DNA from 2 places in the Kitasatospora sp. NPDC056783 genome. Region 1 is predicted to be linked to the other one. Evidence: riboswitches for the same ligand, from Rfam matches in the RefSeq annotation. Region 1 holds a riboswitch; the other holds the start of a gene.
The links. A riboswitch is a leader RNA that binds a small molecule or an ion and turns the genes downstream of it on or off. The one in region 1 is predicted to bind S-adenosylmethionine.
Positions count from the first base shown of each region.

Region 2: it holds a riboswitch for S-adenosylmethionine, as region 1 does, so the genes downstream of both, thrC (threonine synthase) here and ACFRMQ_RS20845 (aminotransferase class V-fold PLP-dependent enzyme) in region 1, are expected to answer to the same signal.

Region 1 is NZ_JBHUAF010000141.1:1,469-12,636, reverse strand. It holds gene ACFRMQ_RS20870 (NlpC/P60 family protein) at 172-1,209, opposite strand; gene ACFRMQ_RS20865 (NYN domain-containing protein) at 1,411-2,976, opposite strand; gene ACFRMQ_RS20860 (hypothetical protein) at 2,976-3,239, opposite strand; gene ACFRMQ_RS20855 (rhomboid family intramembrane serine protease) at 3,441-4,223, shown strand; gene ACFRMQ_RS20850 (Lrp/AsnC ligand binding domain-containing protein) at 4,265-4,546, shown strand; gene ACFRMQ_RS20845 (aminotransferase class V-fold PLP-dependent enzyme) at 4,550-5,917, opposite strand; SAM riboswitch class IV at 5,970-6,088, opposite strand; gene trpD (anthranilate phosphoribosyltransferase) at 6,196-7,272, opposite strand; gene ACFRMQ_RS20835 (hypothetical protein) at 7,423-7,848, opposite strand; gene ACFRMQ_RS20830 (heme-copper oxidase subunit III) at 8,247-8,867, shown strand; gene ACFRMQ_RS20825 (c-type cytochrome) at 9,055-9,864, shown strand; gene ACFRMQ_RS20820 (Rieske 2Fe-2S domain-containing protein) at 9,873-10,925, shown strand; gene ACFRMQ_RS20815 (cytochrome bc complex cytochrome b subunit) at 10,922-11,168, shown strand, end outside.
Region 2 is NZ_JBHUAF010000179.1:2,228-16,380, forward strand. It holds gene ACFRMQ_RS23930 (flavin reductase family protein) at 1-204, opposite strand, end outside; gene ACFRMQ_RS23935 (diguanylate cyclase domain-containing protein) at 576-2,339, shown strand; gene ACFRMQ_RS23940 (hypothetical protein) at 2,527-3,537, shown strand; gene nagA (N-acetylglucosamine-6-phosphate deacetylase) at 3,599-4,780, opposite strand; gene ACFRMQ_RS23950 (ROK family protein) at 4,777-5,724, opposite strand; gene ACFRMQ_RS23955 (extracellular solute-binding protein) at 6,052-7,332, shown strand; gene ACFRMQ_RS23960 (cupin domain-containing protein) at 7,383-7,733, opposite strand; gene ACFRMQ_RS23965 (DUF3263 domain-containing protein) at 7,844-8,071, shown strand; gene otsB (trehalose-phosphatase) at 8,165-8,989, shown strand; gene ACFRMQ_RS23975 (trehalose-6-phosphate synthase) at 8,976-10,442, opposite strand; gene ACFRMQ_RS23980 (glucosyl-3-phosphoglycerate synthase) at 10,481-11,482, opposite strand; SAM riboswitch class I at 11,632-11,768, shown strand; gene thrC (threonine synthase) at 11,785-13,065, shown strand; gene ACFRMQ_RS23990 (ubiquitin-like small modifier protein 1) at 13,092-13,370, shown strand; gene ACFRMQ_RS23995 (cold-shock protein) at 13,908-14,111, shown strand.

The DNA of each region.
Region 1 (11,168 bases):
AAGATTACCCAAGTTCTTTTGTGAAAATGACCGATGGTGACCACTGGCGCACACAAGGCTGATCAGTTCTCAGCATGTGGTCACGAGAGGGGCGGGAAACCCGAACGCCACCCCGAGTGGAGGTGGCGCTGATCACAGGGACCGCGAAGGCCCCCCGGGCATGTCGGGCCGTCAGACCCGGCGGATGGTGTTGATCTGCATCGCGTCGGCCTTCATCACCTTCACCACGTCACCGGTGTGCGGCGCGTGGACCACCATGCCGTTGCCGATGTACATCCCGACGTGGTGCATGTCGGGGCCGTACACCACCAGGTCACCCGGCTGGGCCTGGTCCAGCGAGGGCACCCGGGTGCCGTAGTGGCCCTGCTCCTGCGAAGTGCGCGGCAGCGAGACGCCGGCCTGCCCGTACGCCCAGACCATCAGGCCCGAGCAGTCGAAGGTGGTCGACCCGGTGGCGCCCCACACGTACGGCGAGCCCTGCTTGCCCATCGCCTTGGCCACCGCGGTGGCCGCGTAGCCGCTGGCCGCCGGCAGGCTGCCGAGGTCCACCCGGTCGCTGCCGCGCGAGGCGCGCTCGTCCTGCGCCTGCTGGGCCTTCAGCGCGACGCGGTCGGCGGCGCTGAGCGAGTTCAGCAGGTCCTGGGCGGCCTTCAGCTTGGCGTTGACGTCCGTCTTGGCCTGGTTCAGGTCCTTGGTGGTGGTGTCGAGCGAGGAGAGCACCGCGGCCGCCTCGGTCTTCTCCTGGTCCAGCCGGCGCTGCTGCTCCAGCAGGTTCTTGAGCGCCTCGGCCTGACTGCTGCTGGCCTGCTGGATGGTGGAGGCCTTCTCCAGGTAGCCGGAGGGGTCGGAGGAGAGCATCAGCTGGACGGACGCGTCGATGCCGCCGGTGCGGTACTGCTCGCCCGCCACCTCGGCCAGGCCGCCCTGGAGCCGGGTCATCTCCTCCTGGCCGCGGGCCACCTGGTCCTGCAGCTGGTCGGCCTGCTTGCGCAGCTGGTCGGACCGCTCCTTGGCGCCGTTGTACTTCTCCGCGGCCTGCTCCTGCTCCTGCTGGAGCTGGTCGATCTGTGCCTTGACGTCCGAGGTGTTCGGCTGCGGCGCGGCGTGCGCGGCCACCTGGGCGGAGAGGGCGACCGCGGTCGCGGCGGCAGCGGTGAGCACGGAGATCCGTGCGCGGCTCGGCTGCCTGGGACGGCGGTGGGAGGCCAAGTGTCCGGCTCCTTCTTCCATCGGACTCACCTGATGGGATGAGATTCCGGAAAATAGGTTTGACACCTGACCCTAGTGAAGTTCTATCCGTTCTGCTACTCCCCCGAACGTGTGAACTCCGGTCACCGCACTGACTTCACGGAACCCGCACCGGCCCCGGAAACCCTGTCCGACCAGGCATCATGACGTCCTGATCCGGGCTCAGGGCCGGGCCAGCCGGTTCAGCAGGAGCACCGACGCCACCGGGCGCGCGCCCGCCTTCCGCACGCCCTCCGCGACCTCCCGGTCGGTGGACACCACCACCACCGGACGCCCCTGCGGCTCGGCCCGCACCAGACGGCGGATCAGCTCGTCGGCCGTCTCCCCGGTCCGGCTGAACCGCACCCGGACCCCGCGCGGCGGCGCCATGATCACCGGGACGTCCAGGTCCTGCCCGTCGAACACACAGGTGACCTCCGCCTGGGTGCGCTGGGCCAGCATCGCCAGCCCGCCCAGCAGCCGGATCCGCTGCTGCTCCAGCGGCAGCGCCGGGTAGCCGGTCTTGGTCACGTTGTAGCCGTCCACCACCAGGTGCACCTGGGGGATCGCCAGCAACTGGTCCAGCAGCGCCGGATCGTCCTCGGCCAGCCCGCGCCGGGCCACGTCGTGCGGCGAGGCCGCCCCCGGCACCACCGCCTCCACCAGGTCCGCCGGACGGATCTGGGAGACCGGCAGCGCCAGCTCCCGCTGGAGCCCCTGGGCCGACTGCAGCACGCTGTCCAGCAGCAGCCGCAGCCGCATGTCCTCGACGCTGCGCCCCTCCCGGGCCGACCGCCGGCCCTGCTCGGCCGCGGTCTCCAGCTCGGAGACCCGGTGCCGGAGCCTGCGCGCCTCGGTCTCGGCCGCGCCGCGCTCGGCGGCGGCCTGCGCCTTCGCGGACTCCAGCTCCCCGGCCACCCGGCGGGCCTCCGCCTGCGCCCGGCGGGTGTCACTCTCCAGCGACCGCACCTTCTTGCGCAGCGACTCGGCCTCCTTGCGGACGCCCTCGGACTCGGCCCGCTGCCGGTCCAGGTCCGCCCGCGCGGAGGCCCGCACCTCGGCCAGCTCGGCCTGGAGCTTCTCCACCAGCCGGACCGCCTCCGCGGCCGCGTCCTCGGCGCCGGCCCGCTCGGCCTCCTCGCCGGCCTCGGCCACCAGCCGGCTCCAGCCCGCCGAACGCACCAGGTAGGCGGCCGCCGCGACGTCCATCGGATCGGCGGCGCTCGGGACGGTGCCCGACTCCAGCGCCTTCACCAGGTCCGGCTGCCCCAGTCGCAGCCGCTCCGCTATCCGCACCCGGAAGGACGGCTCCGCCTCCAGCGCCGCCGCCAGCGCGGTGGCCGCGTACTTGGCCCGCCGGGCCGGGGTGAACTTGACGTACTGGCGCAGGCTCTGCGGAAGCTCCGCCGACGGCAGCCCGCCGAGCGCGTCCGAGGCCAGCCCGACCACCCGCCGGCGCACCCCCTCCGGCAGCGGCCGGTCGAGCTTCTCGACGACGCGCTCCGCCTCGGGCCCCGCGGAGTCCTCCGCCGCCCCGGCCGCCCCGGCCGGGGCCTCGGCCGCAGCGGGCTGAAGCCCCTGGGCTTCGCCGGGCTCCTTCGCTGCGTCCACCACGTCCTCGGCTCCGATCCTGGTCCAGCGGGGTACGGCGGCGGCCGCCCCTGTCGTCACGCTCCGTGCGTCTTGTTCTGTATTGTCCCGTGCGGCGGACGGAGGCGTCGCGCACCCGCCCGCCGCACCGACGGGCATCAGCCCTGCTCGGCGGGGGCCTCCGCGCCCTCGGCACCCGGACGAGCCACCAGCTCGACCTGGTCCACCGCGTTGCACCAGCGGCAGCGCACCGACTCGATGGTCTGGCTCAGGACCTCGGTCTCCTCGACCTTGGACTCGCCGGCCAGGTCGAAGTGCAGGAACTCGGTCACCCGCGCGGTGCGGGTCACGTCGAAGCGGGTGAGGTTGCCGCACAGGGTGCAGCGCCAGCGCGTCTCGGAGGTCAGGGCGGGGACGGTCATCGGGGGTCCTCTCGGGTGGTCCCTGGGTGGGCTAGGCGCTCCCCACGGAGCCCCGGCGTCGGCGGCGGGAGGCGGGAATGCCCGCCCCAAGCCTATTGCCTGGGGCAACCGCCGCGACCACCGGTTGCCCGAACAACCGCACTGGTCCACCTGCCGTAAACCGTCGTGTCACCTGGGGCGCCCGGAGGGATGCTTGGCCGCATGGCGCTCGCGGCCTCCGACCACACCGCCGCCCGGGGCGGCCGCCCGGCGGCGACCGCCCCGGCGGTCAGCTACGCCCTGATCGCGCTCAACACCCTGGTCTTCCTGCTCGGCCCGGCCGCCGGACTCAATCCGCTGTACGGCTCCGGCCAGACGCGGGTCTGCGCGGAGCAGCGGTACGAGCAGCGCTGGGGCGCCGTCCCGGCCGAACTGCTGGCCGGGCGGCCGCTGACCGCCGAACAGCTGGCCGGGGCCCCCGACCCGGTCCCGGGCTGCCCGGCCGCCCCGACCCCCGGCAAGCACCCGGCCCTGTCCGCCCTCACCGGCCTCTTCCTGCACGCCGGCTGGCTGCACCTGCTGGGGAACCTGCTCTTCCTCCACGTCTTCGGCCCCACCGTCGAACGGCGGCTGGGCCGGGCCAGGTACGCCGTGTTCTACCTGGCCGCCGGTTGCCTGAGCACGTACGGCTTCGCGCTCGCCGAGGCGCACTCCCCGGATTCCGTCCGGGTGCTCATCGGGGCCTCCGGCGCGATCTCCGCCGTCCTCGGCGCCTACCTGCGCTTCCACCCCCGGGCCCGGGTGACCACCCTGGTGCCGCTGCTGTTCTTCCTGCCGCTGCGCTTCCCCGCCTGGCTGGTGCTCGGCCTCTGGTTCACCCTGCAGTGGTGGTCGGTGCACTCGGCGGGCCCGGGAGTGGCGTACCTCGTCCACGTGATCGGCTTCTGCGCCGGGTTCCTCCTCGCCTGTGCCGCGGCCCGCCACCCCCCGCGACGACCCGGCTGACGCCCGATACGCTGGCGGCACCTCACAAAGGAGCCCGAAAAGTGATCACCGCCATCGTCCTGATCAAGACCAGTGTCGACCGCATCCCGGAGATCGCCGAGGCCATCGCCGCCATCGAGGGCGTGAGCGAGGTCTACTCGGTGACCGGCGGCTACAACCTGGTGGCGATGGTGCGGGTGCGCCGGCACGACGACCTGGCCGAGGTCATCCCGGGCCGGCTCAACAAGGTCCCGGGTGTGGCCGACACCGAGACCCAGATCGCTTTCCGCACCTACTCCCAGCACGACCTGGAAGCCGCCTTCGCCCTCGGCCTGGACGAGTAGCGGTCAGCCCGCGCGCCGGGTGTCGGCGACGCAGCGCCCGCCCTCGTTGCGGTAGTTCCAGGCCGCACCGTCCGTGACCAGCTCCCGGACGGCGGTCAGGAAGCGGTCGACGTGCTCGTCCGGCGTCCCGGCCCCGAAGCTCACCCGGATCGCGTTGAGGCTGCGCTCACCCGGCAGCGAGGGCTCCGGCGCGCCGCACTCGGACGGGGCGACCTCCTCGTCGCCGAGCAGGGTGCGCACCAGCGGGTGGGCGCAGAACAGGCCGTCGCGCACCCCGATGCCGTACTCGGCGGACAGCGCGGCCGAGAAGTGCGAGCTGTTCCAGCCCTGGACGACGAAGGACAGCACGCCCACCCGGGCGGAGTCGGCCCCGAACAGGTTGAGGACCTTGACCTGCGGGATTCCGGCCAGCCCGGCCGTCAGGCGGGCGATCAGCTGCCGCTCGCGGGCCTCCAGCGCGTCGAAGCCGGCCTCGGTCAGCGCCCGGCAAGCCGAGGCGATCGCGTAGGCGCCGATGACGTTCGGCGAGCCGGCCTCGTGCCGGGCCGGGCCGGTGTGCCACTGCACGGCCACCGAGCCGTCGGTCTCCCGGGCCACCGTCCGGGTCGCCCCGCCGCCGGCCAGGTACGGCTCGGCCGCGTCCAGCCAGTCCGCCCGGCCGGCCAGCACCCCGGCGCCGAACGGCGCGTAGATCTTGTGGCCGGAGAAGGCGATCCAGTCCACGTCCAGCTCGCGCACCGAGACCCGGTGGTGCGGCGCCAGCTGGGCGGCGTCCAGCACCACCCGGGCGCCGTGCCGGTGGGCGGTCTCGGTCAGCTCGGCGACCGGCCACAGCTCGCCGGTCACGTTGGAGGCGCCGGTGACGCACAGCAGCTTGGGGCCCTCGGGCGCCTCGGCGAGCGCGGCGTCCAGCGCGGCCACCGCCTCGGCCCGCGAGCGCGGCGCCCGCAGGTAGGTGACGCCCAGTCCGGCGTGCGCCCAGGGCAGCAGCGAGGCGTGGTGCTCGGTCTCGAAGGCGAACACCCGGGTGCCGGCCGGCACCGCGGCGGCCAGCAGGTTGAGCGAGTCGGTGGTGGCCCGGGTGAAGACGACCTGGTCGCCGTCGCGCAGGTCGAGGAACTCGCCGACGGTGCGGCGGCTCTGCTCGAACAGGTCGGTGGACAGCTGCGAGAGGTACCCGGCCCCGCGGTGGACGCTGCCGTAGTACGGCGCGTAGGCGGCGACGTCGTCCCAGACCCGCTGGAGCGCCGGCGAGCTGGCCGCGTAGTCGAGCGCCGCGTAGCCGACCTTCTCACCGCTGGCGAGCGGGACCTGGACGTCGGCGCCGAGGACGGCGAGCGGGGCGCAGATTTCGGTGGCGGTGGAAGACATGAGGATGCACTCCTTCTACGGGTGAGGGACCCCGGGAGTGCAAGTCGTCCGGTGTCCGCGCTTGTCGCACGGACGGCTTGCCGTGACGACCCGGTCCTCACCCAGGGCACCCCGCCACGGACGGAGGGTTGCCGGACAGCAAGCTGGGGCTTGGCGCTGTCACTCATGACCTGGCGAAGACTCTAGGTCCCGCCCAGCGGGCGGTCAAACGGCCGTCCGGCATCCGGACAGCACGGAAGCCCGCGCCGGCGTTCCGGCACGGGCTTCCGACGACCGCCTCAGTTACGGCTGGTGGCCTCCGACCAACGCCGCAGCAGGTCCTGCGCCGCGCCGGAGTCGATCGCCTCGGCGGCGCGCCGCATGCCCGCCGCCAGCTGCTCGGCGAGCGGCGCCTCACCCAGGTCCAGCGCCACCAGCGCCGCGGCCGTGTTCAGCAGGACGGCGTCCCGCACCGGCCCGCGCTCCCCCGCCAGCACCCGCCGCGCGACCTCGGCGTTGTACGAGGCGTCCGCCCCGCGCAGTGCCTCGATGCCGACCAGTTCGATGCCGACGTCCCGCGGGTCGAAGGTGGCCTCGGTGACCACCCCATCGCGCACCAGCCACACCCGCGAGGTGGTGGTGACGGTCAGCTCGTCCAGTCCGTCGTCGCCGCGGAAGACCAGCGCCGTCGCGCCCCGCCGGGCCAGCACCCCGGCGATCAGCCCGGCCAGCCGGGTGTCGAAGCAGCCGACGGCGTGCGCGGTGACCTTCGCCGGGTTGGTCAGCGGGCCGAGGATGTTGAAGGCGGTCGGCACCCCGAGGTCGACCCGCGCGGTGGCGGCGTGCCGCATCGAGGGGTGGAACTTCGCCGCGAAGCAGAAGGTGAGACCGACTTCCTCGGCCACCTCGGCCACCCGCCGGGCCGACAGGTCCAGCGCCACCCCGAGCTTCTCCAGCACGTCCGAGGAGCCGCTGGCGGAGGAGGCCGAGCGGTTGCCGTGCTTGATCACCTTGGCGCCGGCGGCCGCCGCGACGATCGCCGACATGGTGGAGATGTTGACGGTCTTCGCCCGGTCGCCGCCGGTGCCGACGATGTCCACCGCCGGGCCGGGGATCTCCAGCGGCTCGGCGTGCTCGTACATCGCGTCGACCAGGCCGGTGATCTCCTCGACCGACTCGCCCTTGGCCCGCAGCGCGATCATGAACCCGGCCACCTGGGCGGGGGACGCCTCGCCGCTCATGATCCGGTCCATCGCCCACGCGGTGGACGAGCGGTCGAGGTCCTCCCCCTTCAACAGGGCCGTCAGGAGATCCGGCCAGGAGCGGACCACCTGCGCGGGGTCGCTACCGCCGTTCGCAGGGTTCACGTTCACCATGGCTGACTCCAGCTGTTGTCGGTTCCCCCGCAGGGGGGACGTCCGTACGGATGGAGCCAGCCTATCGAGCGAAGCGGTCGCTTCTCCCCTTGTTCTTTCGACCCTTGTTCCTTTCGGCCCCGGTTCTCCCGACCGCGGCCGGGGCCGCGTTCAGCGGACCGCCGGAGCGCGCTTCGCCAGCCGGGCCCGCAGCAGGGTGGCCACCGCCTCGGCCAGGGCCACCGGGTCCACCGGGCGGGAGATCGCCGCGTCGGCCCTGCTCCAGGCGGCGAGCCAGGAGTCCTGCGGCCGACCGATCAGCACCAGCACCGGCGGGCAGCCGTAGATCTCGTCCTTGAGCTGCCGTGCGAGGCCCAGCCCGCCGACCGGCACCGCCTCGCCGTCCAGCAGGCAGAGGTCCACTCCGCCCTTCTCCAGCGCCTTGAGCACCGCGGGGGTGGTCGCGCACTCCAGGTAGGAGAGTCCCGGAAGATCCTCGGCGGGCCGACGGCCGAGCGCCGTCAGCACCTGCTCGCGGGTGTTGCGGTCGTCGCTGTAGACGAGGACGGTGAGCGTCTCATCGGTCGTGTACGCCATGGGCCCTGCTCCCTCAAGTGTGATCCGGACCACGTTCGCCTGATCCGGATGCTACTCCGGATCACCCGCCACCGAGTCCCCCTCGCACAGGTTCCTCCCCGAGCCGCCGCGGCCCCGGACTCACCCGCCCGGAGGACGGCCCGTCACCCGACCCCGCCCGGTCCACCCGTACGGCCGACCCCGTTCCCCTCTCCCCTACCTTCCGGGACTGCTCCGACCGTGCAACGACGCGCTGGGCAAGGGGGTCGTAGGCTGCTCCGAGGAACCATCAGAAAAGGGACGCGCCGCTGCTCAGTCCCCACCCGGACCCCCCGCCGGCCGCCAAGCGGGCATACCGCACGCACCGGACACTCCGAGGGACACCCCCCGACGTGAAGACGGAATAAGGGACCGACATAATGTCCGTCGTGGCGACAGCAACAGCAGTAGAAACCGGGCACGCGCACGGATCGGTCAACCGGCCGAACATGGTCAGCGTCGGAACGATCGTCTGGCTCAGTTCCGAGTTGATGTTCTTCGCGGCCCTCTTCGCGATGTACTTCACGCTCCGCTCCGTCAAGGGGCCGGAGTTCTGGACCGAGAAGGCCCACGCCCTCAACGTGCCGTTCTCCTCGGTCAACACCACGATCCTGGTGCTCTCCTCGCTCACCTGTCAGCTCGGCGTGTTCGCCGCCGAGCGCGGTGACGTGAAGAAGCTCCGGGCGTGGTTCATCCTCACGTTCGCCATGGGCGCGATCTTCATCGGCGGCCAGGTGTTCGAGTACACCGATCTGGTCAAGAAGGACGGCCTGTCGCTGTCCTCCGACCCGTACGGCACGGTGTTCTACCTGACCACCGGCTTCCACGGGCTGCACGTGACGGGTGGTCTGATCGCCTTCCTGCTGGTCCTGGGACGGACGTACGCAGCCAAGCGTTTCACGCACGAGCAGGCCACCGCCGCGATCGTCGTGTCGTACTACTGGCACTTCGTCGACGTCGTGTGGATCGGCCTGTTCGCGACCATCTACCTGATCAAGTAACCAGCTGATCAGGTCGCTGGCCACCGGCTGCGGCCCCCGCCCTCACCGGCGACGGGCCGCTTCTGCCGGTGCCGACGCTCCCACCGACCGACCGCGCGCGCAGCCCTAGACGGGCGGCCTCGTGACGGCCAGACCGGCCGCCGGGTGCACCCACCAGTCGACCAGATCCTGACACCGGGGTTATTCCGTGAAAAAGCTCTCCGCACGACGGCGCCACCCATTGGCGGCGCTGGTCGTCCTACTTCTCGCCCTGGCGGCAACCGGGGGGCTGTACGCCGCGTTCGCGCCCGCCGACAAGGCGCAGGCCGAAGTCGCCGCGCAGTCGCTCGCGATCGATGAGGGCAAGAAGCTCTTCGCCGTGGGCTGCTCCTCCTGCCACGGCCTGAACGGCCAGGGCAGCAGCGACGGTCCGAGCCTGGTCGGCGTCGGCTCCGCCGCTGTCGACTTCCAGGTCGGCACCGGCCGCATGCCGGCCCAGCAGCCCGGCGCCCAGGTCCCGCGCAAGAAGAACATCTACTCGCAGGGCGAGATCGACCAGCTCGCCGCCTTCGTCGCCTCCCTCGGTCCCGGCCCGGTGACCCCGAAGGAGGAGCAGTACACCTCGACCAACCCCGAGGACCTGTCCAAGGGTGGCGAGCTGTTCCGCACCAACTGCGCCCAGTGCCACAACTTCTCCGGCCAGGGTGGTGCCCTGACCAAGGGCAAGTACGCCCCGTCGCTCGAGGGCGTGGACGCCAAGCACATCTACGAGGCCATGCAGACCGGCCCGCAGAACATGCCGTCGTTCCCGGACACCACCATGCCCGAGGAGCAGAAGAAGCAGATCGTGGCCTTCGTCCGCCACACCACCAACGATGAGCCCAACCCCGGCGGTCTCACCCTGGGCAGCCTCGGTCCCGTGACCGAGGGTCTGTTCGGCTGGATCTTCGGCCTCGGCACGCTCATCGCGGTCGCGATCTGGGTCGCCGCCCACACCACCAAGGCCAAGAAGTCATGAGCCACGACATGTCAGAAGAGAAGCTCCCGGAGCCCCACGGCTCCGCCGGCGAGGTGGCCGACCACGGCAGCCCGTTCGCCGACCCGGGCCTGCCGGCCCACGAGCCCCGTCGCACCGACATCGACGAGAAGGCCGCCTCGCGTGCCGAGCGCCAGGTCTCGCTGATGTTCGTGGTCTCGATGCTCGCCACCATCGGCTTCATCGCCTCGTACGTGGCCATCGACCCGGACAAGATCGTCTACATCTTCCCGCTCGGTCACGTCAGCGCGCTGAACTTCGCGCTCGGCCTGACCCTGGGCGTGGCGCTGTTCATGATCGGCGCGGGCGCGGTCCACTGGGCCCGCACCCTGATGTCGGACGTCGAGCTGCCGGCCGAGCGTCACCCGATCGAGGCCCCCGACGAGGTCCGCGCGGACGTCATCGAGCAGTTCAAGACCGGCGCCGCCGAGTCCGGCTTCGGCCGTCGCAAGATGATCCGCAACACCCTGATCGGCTCCATGGCGCTGGTCCCGCTCTCCGGCGTGGTCCTGCTCCGTGACCTCGGCCCGCTTCCCGAGAAGAAGCTCAAGGAGACCGGCTGGAAGGAGGCGACCGAGGCCAAGCCGCTGCCGCTCATCAACATGAACACCATGCAGCCGATGAAGCCCGAGGACATCATCGTCGGCTCGCTGACCTTCGCCATGCCGGAGGGTCTGTCCACGCACAGCGAGGACTTCCAGCAGCGGATCGCCAAGGACGCCCTGATGCTGGTCCGCATCGCGCCGGAGGACATCAAGGACGAGAAGTCCAAGGATCTGGGTTTCGAGGGCATCCTCGCCTACTCCAAGATCTGCACCCACGTCGGTTGCCCGATCAGCCTGTACGAGCAGCAGACCCACCACGCGCTCTGCCCCTGCCACCAGTCGACCTTCGACCTGGCGGACGGCGCCCGCGTCATCTTCGGCCCGGCCGGCCACCCGCTGCCGCAGCTGAAGATCACCACTGACGAGAAGGGCAACCTGGTCGCCACCGGCGACTTCGCTGAGCCCGTCGGCCCGAGCTACTGGGAGCGTGCTCGATGAGTAGCGCGAGCAGCACCACGACCGGTGCCGCCAAGCCCTCCAGCACGCGTGAGAAGCCCGCCAACAAGTGGGAAGCCGCGGCTGACTGGACGGACGGCCGGCTGGGGATCTACTCCCTCGCCAAGGCCAACCTGCGGAAGATCTTCCCGGACCACTGGTCCTTCATGCTGGGCGAGATCTGCCTCTACACGTTCGTCATCATCATCCTGACCGGTGTCTACCTGACGCTGTTCTTCAAGCCCT
Region 2 (14,153 bases), on a different contig from region 1:
GGAGTCCTCGCGGACCGAGATCAGCACCAGCGGCGGCTCCAGCGACACGGACAGGAAGGACGTGGCGGTCATGCCGACGTCCTCGCCGTCGTCCGGGTCGTGGACGGTCACCAGGCTGACGCCGGCGGCGAGCTGGGAGAGGGCTGCCCGGAACTCGTCGGGCGTGGCGTGGGGGGCAGCTTCGGGCTGCGGGGACGGGTACACGTACCGCACGGTAGTCGGGGTCCGGTGGAAACGGCATCGGGCCTTGGTCGTAGGACCGCAGGTCCGGCCGAAGAGTTGCGCCCGGTGGCCGAACTCACCCTCAGGAGTGAAGCAGCCCGGTCGGCGGGCCCAGTCGGCTTCAGCCTGGGGCCAATGCGGTCGACCACGAGAAATGTTCCTATGGAGCCATATGTCCGGCTATGGGACGGATGAACTGATTAAGGGCGCATTAGTGTTGTGTGATTTAAGTCACAAGTGACGGCCTATTGCTGACCGAGCGTGCCGAGCGCTGTGCTCCCTGTGATTCAGTTCTTCTGGCAATCGGACGATAACCAATCAAGAACTATCCGAAGAAGCCGGGGAGCCCCCGCATGGAAGCCGAGTCGGAGCCGTACGTCCGTCTCGCGACCCTCCGCACCTTGCACCGGGTCGTGGCGGACCTCAACGCTGCCCGCAGCCTCGCCGGAACCCTCCAGGCCGTCGTCGAGGGCGCGGTGCACGGGCTCGGCTTCGACGCCGCCGCGGTCAGCCTGGTCCGGCCGGACGGGGACCTCGTGGTGGCGGCCGTCTGGGAGCTGGAGGAGAGCCCGATGGGCGGCCCCTCCGTCCTGCTCGGCCAGGTCGGCTCCCGGGAGTCCTGGGACCGGCTGCTCGGCGTCAGCGACCACTGGGGCACCCTGCGCTTCCTGCCGTACGACCGCGGCTGGGCCGTCGCCAGCGACATCCCGCGCTGGATCGGGGACGGCCCGCTGCCGGTGTACGCCAACGACTGGCACCCCGCCGACGGGCTGCTCGCCCCGATGTACAGCGCCGGCGGCGATCTCCTCGGCGTCCTCTCGGTGGACCGGCCGCGCAGCGGCAAGCGGCCCGGCGCGTGGACCCGCGAGGCGCTGGAGATGTTCTCGCTGCAGGCCTCCATCGCGATCGGCAACGCCCGGCTGCGGGCCGAGATGCAGCGCGCGCTGGCGCGCCTGGAGAAGGAGCAGCAGGCGCTGCGGGCCAGCGAGGAGAGCTTCCGCCAGGCCTTCGAGTACGCGCCCAGCGGGATGGCGATCACCGAGCTCCACGGCGCCGGGCGCGGCCAGCTGACCAGGGTCAACGACGCGCTGTGCCGGCTGCTCGGCCGGCCCCGGGCGGTGCTGCGCCAGCAGAGCTTCGCCGACCTCGTGCACCCGGAGGACCGGGCGCTGCTGGAGCGCACCAGCGCCGAGAGCGGCCGCGCGGAGCTGCGGCTGTCCCGGCGGGACGGCGGCTACCAGTGGGTCTGCCTGCGCAACTCGATCGTCGCGGACGCGGCCGAGGGCCCGAGCTTCCTGCTCACCCACGTCGAGGACATCGAGGACCGCAAGCGGCACGAGTTCCAGCTCGCCCACCGGGCCAGCCACGACGCGCTCACCGGGCTGCCGAACGGCGCCGAGCTCAAGGCCCGGCTGGCCCGCCGGCTCTGTCCCCAGCCGCAGCTGGTCGGTGCCGCCGGCCCGGCCGAGGCGGCGGCCTGCCCGCAGCCGTACGGCTACCCGGTCGACTCCTACGGCGGGCACCGGACGGAGGGCGCGGACCCGTACTCCGGGCCGGCGCACGGCTACGGGCTGCCCGAGGCGCTCGGTCCGGGCTTCGGGGAGCACGTGCACGCGGTGGTCCCGGCCGAGTACGGGCCCGGCGGCGACGCCTGGTCGGCGCCGTTCCGCTCCGGTGGCGCGGCGACGGCGGACAAGGGGCTCGCGGTGCTCTTCTGCGACCTGGACGGCTTCAAGTCGATCAACGACCGGTTCGGCCACAACGCGGGCGACGCGGTGCTGGTCGAGGTCGCCCGGCGGCTGAGCCAGGCGGTGCGGGACGGCGACACGGTGGCCCGGCTCGGCGGCGACGAGTTCGTGGTGCTGGCCGACGGGATCGGCCGCGAGGAGGCCAAGGACCTCGCCCACCGGTTGCGCGGCGCGATCATCCCGCCGATGCGGATCGGCGGGCGGGCGATGCGGGTGGGGGTGAGCCTCGGGGTCGGCTGGGCGGGCTGCGGGATGAGCATCGAGGAGGTGCTGCACACCGCGGACGAGCGGATGTACGACGAGAAGCGCGCCCGGGGCGGCGCGGTGCGCGGGGCGCGCGGCGAGCGCTCGCACCGGCGCGCGGGTTAGCGCGTGCCCGGGGCGCCGGGCGTTCCCCCGGATGCGCGGTCCGCCCTGGTCGGACCGGGTTACCCGCGGGTTGTCAAGGGTTCTTTTCCCCGCTGTCACGTACGACAGGTAGGGTTCCCGGTACGACAGCGTCCATGATCTGCGCCGCCCGCAGCCGGCGGCGCACCGGATGGGGGAGCAGACCACCGTGACGACCGCCGGCAGCAACGGAGTGCCCGAGGGCCAGGGGGGCGGTGCCCCGCAGGACGACGACCCGTTCGGCTACCTCTACCGCCCGGCCGACGGCTCCACCGGGCAGCCGGCCGAGCCGCAGCAAGGGGTTCCGCGCACGTCGTACAACCGCCCGATGGAGGTCGGGCGCGCGCAGTACGGCTACCCGCAGAGCGCGCCGCCGCGGGCGCCGCAGCAGCCCCAGCAGCCGTACGGCCAGCAGGGAATGCCGCCGCAGGGGTATCCGGGCGGCCAGCCGCAGGGCCCGTACGGTGGTCAGGCCGGCGCGCCGCAGCAGCCCGAGTACGGTGCCGCGCCCACCCAGCAGAACCGCTACGCCGAGCACTCCCGTCCGCAGCCGGGCGAGGAGCCCCGGGGCGGCGGCCGGAGCAAGGGCGCGGTGATCGGCGCGGTCGCCGTGATCGCGGCGATAGCGATCGGCGCCGGGATAGCGCTCTCCACCGGGGACCAGGACGACAAGACGGACGCGAAGGGCGGCACCACCTCCGCCGCCCCGCCGGCTCCGATCACCCCGGCGCCGACGGCCACCACCGCGAGTGCCGCGCCCTCCACGACCTCGACCGTCGGCTCCGGTCCGGTGACGGTGGACGCGAGCCAGCTCCAGGGGCAGAACGCGCCGGTCGGCAACAGCGTCAAGGGCGCCAAGTCCGCCGACGGCGGCTACCTGACGCTCCAGCAGGGCGGCTCGGTGACCTGGACCGGCGAGGTCGCGACGGCGGGGACGTACAAGCTGACCGTGCACTACGGCAACGCCGGCGCGGAGGTGAAGGGCGCGGCCGCGGTGAACGGCAAGGACTGGCCGAGCGGGCTGACGTACAAGAACTACTCGCCGGGGAAGGACCCGGCGTCCTCCTGGTACACCACCTGGATACTCCCGCAGTTCCAGGCCGGGTCGAACTCGGTGGTCTTCACGGCGCCCTCCGGGCCGATCCTGATCGACCAGATCACCATCGAGCCGAACGGCTGACCAGGCCCCGGACACACCACGGCCGCCCGTCCCCGAGGGGGAGGGCGGCCGTCGGCGTCGTTCAGGCGGACCTGACGGTCTCGAACTTCTCGCCGCCGAGGACCCAGCGGCCGCGGCGCATCACGGCGACCAGGTCGTAGCTCTCGGAGTCGACCACGACCAGGTCGGCGAACTTGCCGGCCTCCAGCGAGCCGATCGAGTCGCTCAGGCCGAGCAGCCGGGCCGGGGTGGCGGACAGCGACTCGACGGTTTGGTCCAGGCTCAGCCCGTTGACGGTGACCGAGCGCTTGAACGCCACGTCCAGGGTGAGGGTGGAGCCGGCGATCGCGCCGCCCTCGACCAGCCGGGCGACGCCGTCCTTGACCTCGACCTGGAGCGGGCCGAGCGGGTAGAGGCCGTCGCCCATGCCGGCCGCGCCCATCGCGTCGGTGATCAGGGCGACCCGGCTCGCGCCGGCGGTGCCGTAGGCGAGGTCCAGCACGGAGGGGTGCAGGTGCACGCCGTCGTTGATCAGCTCGACGGTGACCCGCTCGTCCTCCAGCAGCGCCACGATCGGGCCGGGGGCGCGGTGGGCGATGCCGGGCATGGCGTTGAACAGGTGGGTGGCGACGGTGGCGCCGGCCTCGATCGCCTCCAGGGTGGTGGCGTAGTCGGAGTCGGTGTGGCCGACGGCGGCGATCACGCCGAGGTCGGCGAGCATCCGCACCGAGTCCAGGCCGCCGGGCAGCTCGGGGGCGAGGGTGACCATCTTGGCGTGGCCGCGGGCGGCGTCGACCAGCTTGCGCACCAGCGCCGGGTCCGGGGCGCGCAGCAGGTCGGGGCGGTGGGCGCCGCAGCGGTTGTGCGAGATGAACGGGCCCTCGAAGTGGATGCCGGCCAGGACGCCGTCCTCGACGAGTTCGGAGAGGATGTGCGCCTGGCGGGCGACCTCGTCGATCTCGCCGGTGACGGTGGAGGCCACCGTGGTGGTGGTGCCGTGCTCCAGGTGGGTGCGGGCGGCCAGCAGCGCCTCCTCGGCGATGCCGGAGGTGTACGCGGCACCGCCGCCGCCGTGGACGTGCAGGTCGACGAAGCCGGGGACGACGGTGTACCCGGTCAGGTCGAGGTCGCCGGGCGTGGTGTCGCCGCCGAGGCCGGCGATGCGCTCGCCCTCGACGGAGAGTCGGTCGCCCTCGACGACGCCGCCCGGCAGCACCAGTCGGGCGCCGGCCAGGGCGGTACGGTCACGGTCCGCGGTGGTCACGCGGTCACCTCCAAGGAGAGCAGATCCCAGGCGAGCAGGCCCGCGCCCAGGGACGCGGCGGTGTCTTTGAGCATGGCGGGTACGACCTTCGGGGGCATCTGGAAGGTCAGCCGCTCGGTGACCGCCGCGCGCAGCGGAGTGAAGAGGGTGTCGCCGGCCTCGGCCAGCCCGCCGCCGACGATCACCGTGGACGGGTCGAGCAGGCTCTGGGCCACGATGATTCCGTCGGCGAGGGCGTCGACGGCCCGCCGCCAGACCGCGAGCGCGCGGTCGTCCCCGGCGTCCACCGCGGCGGCGCAGGATGCCGCGTCGGCGTCGGGGTCGCCGCTGGCCTCGGCCCAGGCGCGCGAGACGGCGGAGGCGGAGGCCAGCGTCTCCAGGCAGCCGCGGGCGCCGCAGCCGCACTGTGGTCCGCCCGGGCGGACCACGACGTGGCCGATCTCGCCGCCGTAGCCGTGCGCGCCGGACTCGATCCGGCCGTCGATGCCGATGGCGCCGGCGATGCCGGTGCCGAGGGCGACGAACATGAAGCGGTCGACGCCGCGGCCGGCGCCGAGCCGGCCCTCGGCCAGGCCGCCGGAGCGCACGTCGTGGCCGAGGGCCACCGGCATCGCGCCGCCGTCCGGTCCGGACAGGCGCTCGCCGAGGAGCTTGCGCAGCGGGAGCTCGCGCCAGCCGAGGTTGGCGGAGAAGACCGCGATGCCGTTCTTCTCGTCGATCGTGCCCGGGACGGCGACACCGGCCGCGAGCGGGGCGACGCCGAAACGGCTGAGGCCCTCGTCCGCCAGGTCGGTGGCGAAGTCGAGGATGGCGGCGACGACGGCGTCCGTGCCGTGCTCCCGCCCGGTCGGTCGGCGTGCCTCGAACAGCACGGAGCCGTCCTGGGCGAGCAGCGCGGCCTTCATGCCGGTGCCGCCTACATCGAGTGCGATGACGTGCTTCACGGAGGACAGTTTCCCTTGGTCGGGTCGAAGAGGTCTAGTCCAGTTGTCGGATTGGTCTGGTCCATATTGGGTGAGCTTTGTCGCAGCTGCGGCGTGTGCGGGGCTTTGCGTCCGGTGCGCGCGGGACGCGGGCGGGGAGCCGGGGCGGGGGTCGTGTTGCGCATCGTGCAATGACTCCGGGCACTTCGATAACTCCTGGGGCGGTCCGGGCCGCTGGTGTGGACCGGTGGTCGGCGGGTTTGACAGTGTGGCGCCTCCCCCCGCCGGATGCCCCCGTTCCGGCCGGTCTTTCTCCCCGTAGGCATCCCCCCGAAGGCGGTACCCGCGTTGAACAGGCGCGCCCACGTTCCCACCCGTGTGCTCGGCGGTGCGCTGGCCGGAGCACTGGTGCTCATCGCGGCCAGCGCGTGCGGCGGTCAGGACGACGGGACCGTCACCCTCAGGCTGGTCGCGGCCGACTACGGGGAGAGCCTCGAGACCGGCTCCCAGCACTACTGGGACGGGGTCGCCAGGGACTTCGAGGCGGCCAACCCCAAGATCAAGGTCAGTGTCGAGGTGGACTCCTGGACCGAGATCGGCAAAAAGGTCGAGGACATGATCGCGGCCGGCAAGTCGCCGGACCTGCTGCAGACCGGCGGCTTCGCCGACCAGGTCGCGGCGGACCGGCTGTACCCGGCGTCCGACGTGCTCTCGCTGGAGACCCAGGCCGACTTCCTGGAGACCTTCTCGCACACCGGGCAGGTACTCGGCACCCAGTACGGGATCCCGTTCGTGTCCTCGTCGCGGGTGCTCTTCTACAACAAGGCGATGTTCCGTCAGGCCGGGATCGCCCAGCCGCCGGCCACCTGGAGCGAACTGCGCCAGGACGCGGAGAAGATCAAGGCCAAGGTGCCGGGGGTGACTCCGTACGGGCTGCCGCTGGGCCCGGAGGAGGCGCCGGCCGAATCGATGCTGTGGACGCTGAGCGGCGGTGGCGGCATCTCCGACGACGTGGGCAACTACACCATCGACAGTGCCCAGAACCAGGCGACGTTCGGCTGGCTGAAGAACAACCTGGTGGGCCCCGGCCTGACGTACCCGGACCCCGGCAAGGTGAACCGCACCCCGGCGTTCCGGGACTTCGCGTCCGGGAAGGTCGCGATGCTGAACGGGCACCCGACGCTGCTGCGGATGGCGACCGCCGGGAACGTCGAGTTCGGGACGGCGCCGATCCCCAAGAAGGACGGCGTGGGGCGGACCGGGAGCCTCGGGGTCGCGGACTGGATGATGGCGTTCAAGGCGAACGGGCACAAGAACGAGATCAAGAAGTTCCTGTCGTTCGTCTACGGCAAGGACAACCAGCTGAAGTTCGACGAGCAGTACAACCTGCTGCCGGTCACCCAGGACGCGTTCGGCCAGATGGCCTCGGACCCGAAGCACGAGGACCTCAAGCAGTTCGCGGTCGGGCTGACCAGCGCGAGCTTCTACCCCTTCGGGGACCCGGCCTGGGGCGTGGTCAGCGACCGGATCAAGGCCGGGATCGGCCAGGCGGTGACCGGGGACCCGAAGCAGGTGCTCGGCGGGCTGCAGGACGCGGCGGCGCAGGAGGCGGCGAAGGTCCGCAAGTAGGACCGGGACCGGGAGGCGGCCCCGGCCCGGGTGGGGCGGGCCGGGCCCGCTCAGGGGAGCGTGATGGCGTAGGCCTTGCGGAGGGTCTCGTGGACCGTCCAGGTGGTGCGGTCGCCCTCGCGCAGCACCGCGCAGTCTCCGGGGCCGACCTCCAGGGTCGGACCGCCCTCGATCTCGATGGTGGCCCGGCCGCTGAGCACCACGAACATCTCGTCGGCCTCGACGTCGGTGACCACGCCCGGGGTGATCTGCCAGAGACCGTGCAGCCGGCGGCCGTCGGCGGACTCGGACAGCACCCGGCCGGTGACCTCGGGGGTGCCGGAGACGATCTGGGACGGGTCGAGCGGCTCGGGGTCGAGGTCGGCGGTGGGGACGTGCACGGCGAAGCTGGGCGTGGTCATGGGGTGACGTTAGTGCGGGCGGGGGCCCGGTGGGGACAGCAGTGTGTGTCGGGGTCGCGCGGGACAATGACACTCCGTAGTGGTGGACGGAGGTGTGCTCGGTGGGCGAGCTGGGTGAACTGGGTGAGCGGGACCGGGCGGTGCTGGCGCTGGAAGGGCGGCAGTGGCGTACGGCCGGGGCCAAGGAGCGGGCGATCCGGGAGGAGCTGGGGCTCTCCCCGACGCGGTACTACCAGCTGCTGAACGGTCTGCTGGACCGGGAGGAGGCGCTGGCGCACGCGCCGGTGCTGGTGAACCGCCTGCGGCGGATCCGGGAGGCGCGCCGGAGCGCCCGCTGACGGTCGGCCGGGCGCGGAGCCTTCCGCCGACGGACCGGCCGGGTGCGGAGCCGCGGGCTCCGGGGTAGGGCTTTCGGTATGGGCTTTCAAGAGATGTTCGTACCGGGGACCGAGGCCGGACGGGACGGGGTGCGGGCCGTGCTGGCGGCGCCCCGGGACACCGTGATCGGACTGGACTTCGACGGGACGCTGGCGCCGATCGTGGCGGACCCGGGGCAGGCCCGGGCGCACCCCGGAGTGGCGGGGGCGCTGCGGCGGCTGGCCCCGGTGGTCGGCGCCGTGGTGGTGGTGACCGGCCGGCCGGCCGCGCTGGCGGTCGAGTACGGCGGGTTCGCGGGCCTGCCGGGCGTGGTGGTGCTGGGGCACTACGGCGCCGAGCGGTGGGAGGACGGGGAGCTCTCGGCGCCGGAGGCGCATCCGGGGGTGGCGCGGGTGCGGGCCGAGCTGCCGGAGGTGCTGGAGCGGGTGGCCGCGCCCGAGGGGACCTGGGTGGAGGACAAGGGCCGCTCGGTGGCCGTGCACACCCGCCGCACGGCGGCGCCGCAGCAGGCGCTGGAGCTGCTGCGGGCACCGGTGGAGGAGCTGGCGGCCGGGCACGGGCTGGTGGTGGAACCCGGGCGGCTGGTGCTGGAGCTGCGGCCGCCGGGGGTGGACAAGGGGGCGGCGCTGACCGGGTTCCTGCGGGAGCGCGGGGCCCGGTCGGTGCTCTACGCGGGGGACGACCTGGGGGACGTGGCGGCCTTCGCGGCGGTGGAGAAGCTGCGTGGCGAGGGCGTGGCCGGGGTGCTGGTGTGCGCCGGCGCGGTGGGGGACGCGCCGGTGCGGGAACTGGCCGACCGGGCGGACCTGGTGGTCGCCGGGCCGGAGGGTGTGGTGGAGCTGCTGGAGGCCCTGGGGGAGGCGCTCACAGCGCGTTGAGCTGGTCCAGGAACCACTGCTGCGGGGGGAGCGCGGTGGCCGCGGCGGCCAGGCGCTCGGTGCGGTCGGCGCGCTCCTCGCGGCTCATGGTCAGGCCGGTGTGGAGGGCGTCGGCCGTCGCGATGACGTCGTACGGGTTGACGGTGAGGGCGGCGTCCTTGAGTTCGGCGTGGGCGCCGGCCTCGCGGGAGAGGACCAGGGCGCAGCCGTGGTCGGAGACCACCGGGACCTCCTTGGCGACCAGGTTCATGCCGTCCCGGATGGGGTTGACCAGGGCGACGTCGGCCAGCCGGTAGGCGGCGAGGGAGCGCGGGAAGTCGTCGTCGACGTGCAGGATCAGCGGCTGCCAGCCGGGGGTGGCGAACTCGGCGTCGATGGCGGCGGCCAGGTCCTGGACGGCGGCGGTGTACTGCCGGTACTCGGCCAGGTCGGTGCGGGACGGGTAGGCGAAGGCGATGTGCACCACCCGGTCGTGCCACTCGGGGCGGGTGCGGAGCAGGTGCCGGTAGGCCTGGAGGCCGCGGACGATGTTCTTGCTGAGCTCGGTGCGGTCGACCCGGACGATGGTGCGGCGGTCGCCGACGGCCGCGCGCAGGGCGGCGAGGCGCTCGTCCACGTCGGGGCGGTGCGAGCGTTCGCGCAGGAAGTCGGCGTCGGCGCCGAGGGCGTGGACGCCGAGCGAGGTGGTGCGGCCCTCGAAGGTGACGGTGAGCGCGTCGTGGTCGACGGTGGCGCCGAGGAGGTCCGCGCAGCAGGCGGCGAAGGCGCGGGCCCAGCGCTCGGTGAGGAAGCCGGCCCGGTCGGCGCCCAGGATGCCGGTGAGCACCGCCCGGGCGACGTCGTCGGGCAGCATCCGGTAGTACTCGGGCGGGGCCCACGGGGTGTGCGAGAAGTGGCCGATCCGCAGGTCGGGGCGGGCTTCGCGGAGCAGGGCCGGGGCCAGCGAGAGGTGGTAGTCCTGGACGAGGACCGCGGCGTTCGGGGCGGCTTCGCGGGCCAGGGCCCCGGCGAAGGCCTCGTTGTAGGCCCGGTAGGCGGCCCACTCGGTGCGGAAGCCGGCGTCGAAGGAGGGGGCGGTCGGGGTCGCGTAGAGCAGGTGGTGGACGAACCAGAGGGTGGAGTTGGCGACGCCGTTGTAGGCGCGGGCGAAGGTCTGCGGGTCTATGTCCAGCATCCGTACGGCCTGGCCGCCGACGTCGTGGCCGGCCAGGTCGAGGCGGCCGTCGGGGGCCTCGGCGGCGGCTCTGCGGTCGGAGTCGTTGAGGGCGGCGCAGACCCAGACGGCGTTCGGGTCGTCGATCGCGGAGAGGCCGGAGACCAGGCCACCGCCGCCCCGCCGCAGGATCAGCGTGCCGTCGTCGGCGGTGCTGAAGGACACCGGTCCCCGGTTGGAGGCCACCAGGACGGGGGCGGTGCCGGTCACGCTCGAACGGTTGGTCGTGAGATCGCCCATGGTTGGCATGTTGCCGGGGGTGCGGGGCGGCAAACCCGTCAATGGCGGGTGGCGTACTCGGGGACGGTGTGCATCGGGGGGCGTTCCCGGGCGGTGACCGGGTGGGTGTGGGCGGTGAAGGTCCGGGTCAGCGGGTCGCGGGTGAACTGGGTGAGGTGGGGGTGGACCAGGTCGGCGGAGGCCTTGAGGCGGTGGGTGCGGTCGAGGCGTTCGAGGGCGGTCCGGTAGATGGTGGCGGCCATCCGGCCGAGGGCCTGGCCGTCCTGGTGGCGGTGGTGCCGGACGCCGACGTCCACCTGGGCCAGCGCGTCCAGGCCGGCCAGCTCCAGGGCGTCGACCAGCAGTCCGAGCTCGACGCCGTAGCCGGTGGGGAAGGGCAGCCGTTCGAGCAGTGAGCGGCGGGCCGCGTACTCGCCGCCGAGGGGCTGGACGAAACCGGCGAGTTCCGGCCAGTGGAGGTTGAGCAGGGGCCGGGCGACGAGTTCGGTGACCCGGCCGCCGCCGGCGGGCAGCACGGCGCCCTCCGACTCCAGCGGGCGGTCGTACATGGCCTTGACCAGCTGGATGGACTCGTCGGTCAGCAGCGGGCCGACGATGCCGGAGACGAAGGCCGGGTCGAACTCGCGCAGGTCGGCGTCCACGAAGCAGACGATGTCGCCGTGGGTGACCAGCAGCGAGCGCCAGAGCACCTCGCCCTTGCCGGGGACGGCGGGCAGCCGGGGCAGGATGGCGTCGCGGTGCTCGACCCGGGCGCCGGCCTCGGCGGCGACGGCGGCGGTGGCGTCGGTGGAGCCGGAGTCCACCACGACGAGCTCGTCGACCAGCGGGAGGCGCTCCATCAGCTCGCGGCGGACGGTGCGGACGATGTCGCCGACGGTGGCCTCCTCGTCCAGCGCCGGCAGGACCACGCTGACGGTGCGGCCGGTGCGCTCCTTGGCGGCGAGGAGGGTGTCCACCGGCCGGTCGGCCGCGCTCCAGGAGCGGCGGCGCAGCCAGGACGCCGCCTGCGGGAGGAGCTCGGGGGTCGGTTCGGCGGGCACGGGAGTCTCCTCGGCGGGTTCGGGTGGAACGGGTCATCTCGCGTGGCGGACAGTCCCGTTCACGGGTTGACGCCTTCGGATACAGTCTTCGTACAGCGGTCGGACCTGCGCACGCCGGGGTCGCCGTTGAGCACCACCACAATTTCACAAGCTCATCCAGAGGGACTGAGGGAACGGCCCGTTGACGTCCCGGCAACCTTCTCGCCCGGCTGTCGTCACAGAGGCCCCGGCGGGACAGGTGCCAATTCCGGCCTGTGGCGCGACCGTGCCACGGGGAAGATGAGGAGAGAGGCCTCGCCATCATGGCTATCGACACTGCCGCACCCGTTTCCGTGGACCTCGGCCCCGCCACCGCCCTGTCCTGTCGGGAGTGCGGCACCCGCTTCCCGCTCGGCCCCAGCTTCGCCTGCCTGGAGTGTTTCGGCCCGCTGGAGATCGCCTACGAGTTCGGCGGCGAGGGCGCCGAGGAGCTGCGCAAGCGGATCGAGGCCGGTCCCGCCTCCATCTGGCGCTACGCGCCGCTGCTGCCCGTCCCGGCCGACGTGGCCTCCAAGCCCAACCTGAACCCGGGGTGGACCCCGCTGGTGAAGGCGGACAACCTGGGCCGGGAGCTCGGCTTCACCGCCCAGCTGCACATCAAGGACGACTCGGGCAACCCGACGCACTCGTTCAAGGACCGGGTGGTCGCGTGCGCGATCGAGGCGGCCCGGGCGTTCGGCTACACCACGCTCTCCTGCTCCTCCACCGGCAACCTGGCCGGCGCGGTGGGCGCGGCGGCGGCCCGGGCCGGGTTCCGGTCCTGCGTGTTCATCCCGCACGACCTGGAGCAGGGCAAGGTCGTCATGGCCGGGGTGTACGGCGGCGAGCTGGTCGGCATCGAGGGCAACTACGACGACGTGAACCGCTTCTGCTCGGAGCTGATCGGCGACACCGCCGGTGAGGGCTGGGGCTTCGTCAACGTGAACCTGCGGCCGTACTACGGCGAGGGCTCGAAGACGCTGGCGTACGAGATCTGCGAGCAGCTCGGCTGGCGGCTTCCGGAGCAGATCGTGATCCCGATCGCCTCGGGCTCGCAGCTGACGAAGATCGACAAGGGTCTCCAGGAGCTGATCAAGCTCGGCCTGGTCGAGGACCGGCCGTACAGGATCTTCGGCGCCCAGGCCGAGGGCTGCTCGCCGGTGTCGGCCGCGTTCAAGGCCGGCCGGGACGTGATCAAGCCGGTCAAGCCGGACACCATCGCCAAGTCGCTGGCGATCGGCAACCCGGCCGACGGCCCGTACGTGCTGGACATCGCCCGCCGTACCGGTGGCGCCGTGGAGGACGTCACGGACGCCGAGGTCGTGGCGGCGATCCGGCTGCTGGCGCGGACCGAGGGCATCTTCGCCGAGACCGCGGGCGGGGTGACCGTCGGCGTGCTGAAGAAGCTGGTCGAGACCGGCCGGCTGGATCCGGCCAAGGAGACCGTCGCGATCAACACCGGCGACGGCCTGAAGACCCTGGACGCCGTCTCCGACGCCGGGATGACCGCCGTCATCCGCCCGACGCTGGACGCCTTCCGCGCCGCCGGCCTCGCGTCCGCCTGAACCACCCGCCCCCCGCAAGGAGAGTCATGAGCGCCAACGTCCGCATTCCCACCATCCTGCGCACCTACACCGGCGGCGCCGCCGAGGTGACCGCCGAGGGCGCCACCCTGGCCGAGGTCGTCGCCGACCTGGAGAAGAACCACCCGGGCATCTCCGCCCGCATCCTGGACGACACCGGCAAGCTGCGCCGCTTCGTGAACGTCTACGTGAACGACGACGACGTGCGCTTCGCCGAGGGCCTGGCGACCGAGATCAAGGACGGTGCCGGCGTTTCGATCATCCCGGCGGTGGCCGGCGGCTGCTGATCCTTCGCGAGAACCCGCGGTCGCCCGCGCGTACGGAATTCGGCTCTCCGTGCGCGCGGGCGGCCGTCGGCATTTCGGCGGGAATATTTCCCGGTCGAGTCGGAGTAGAGTGTGGCTCGGCTGGGAACAGGGATTCCCTTTCGGGCCCGTACGGTGTTCCGCCCCGGGGCGTTCGGTCGGTGAGACCGGCCCGTGAAACATGTCAGGCTGCTGTCAGAATTCCGGCGGACATTTGAGTAATTCGTCCGCTATGTCCGGCGCGGAATGCCGAGATCATTCCGATTCGGCCCGTACTGTCCCTTGACGCCCCGGCGGAATTACCGGCGGTTGGCCCTGTTGCAGAGGGCGTCGATCCGGATACATTCAGCGGCGGTCGACGCAATCACCCGCTCGACGGAGGCCGCCTGGCGTCCTGAACGGTGGGTTGCGGCGTGCACGGCTGCGCCCAGGGGGGGTTCCCCGGGCCGGCCTTCAACCAACCCGGGCCCGCTACCTGCGGGCGCGTGAAGGGCCAGCACAGCACTAGGGGAGTTCGGAATGGCTCAGGGCACCGTCAAGTGGTTCAACGCGGAGAAGGGCTACGGCTTCATCGCGGTCGACGGTGGTGCGGACGTCTTCGTCCACTACAGCGCGATCCAGATGGACGGCTACCGCACCCTCGAGGAGGGCCAGCGGGTCGAGTTCGAGATCTCTCAGGGACAGAAGGGCCCGCAGGCGGACATGGTCCGTGTGGCCGCCTGAGGCGCCGACCGCACCACACTCACGAGGGCCCGCCCCACCAAC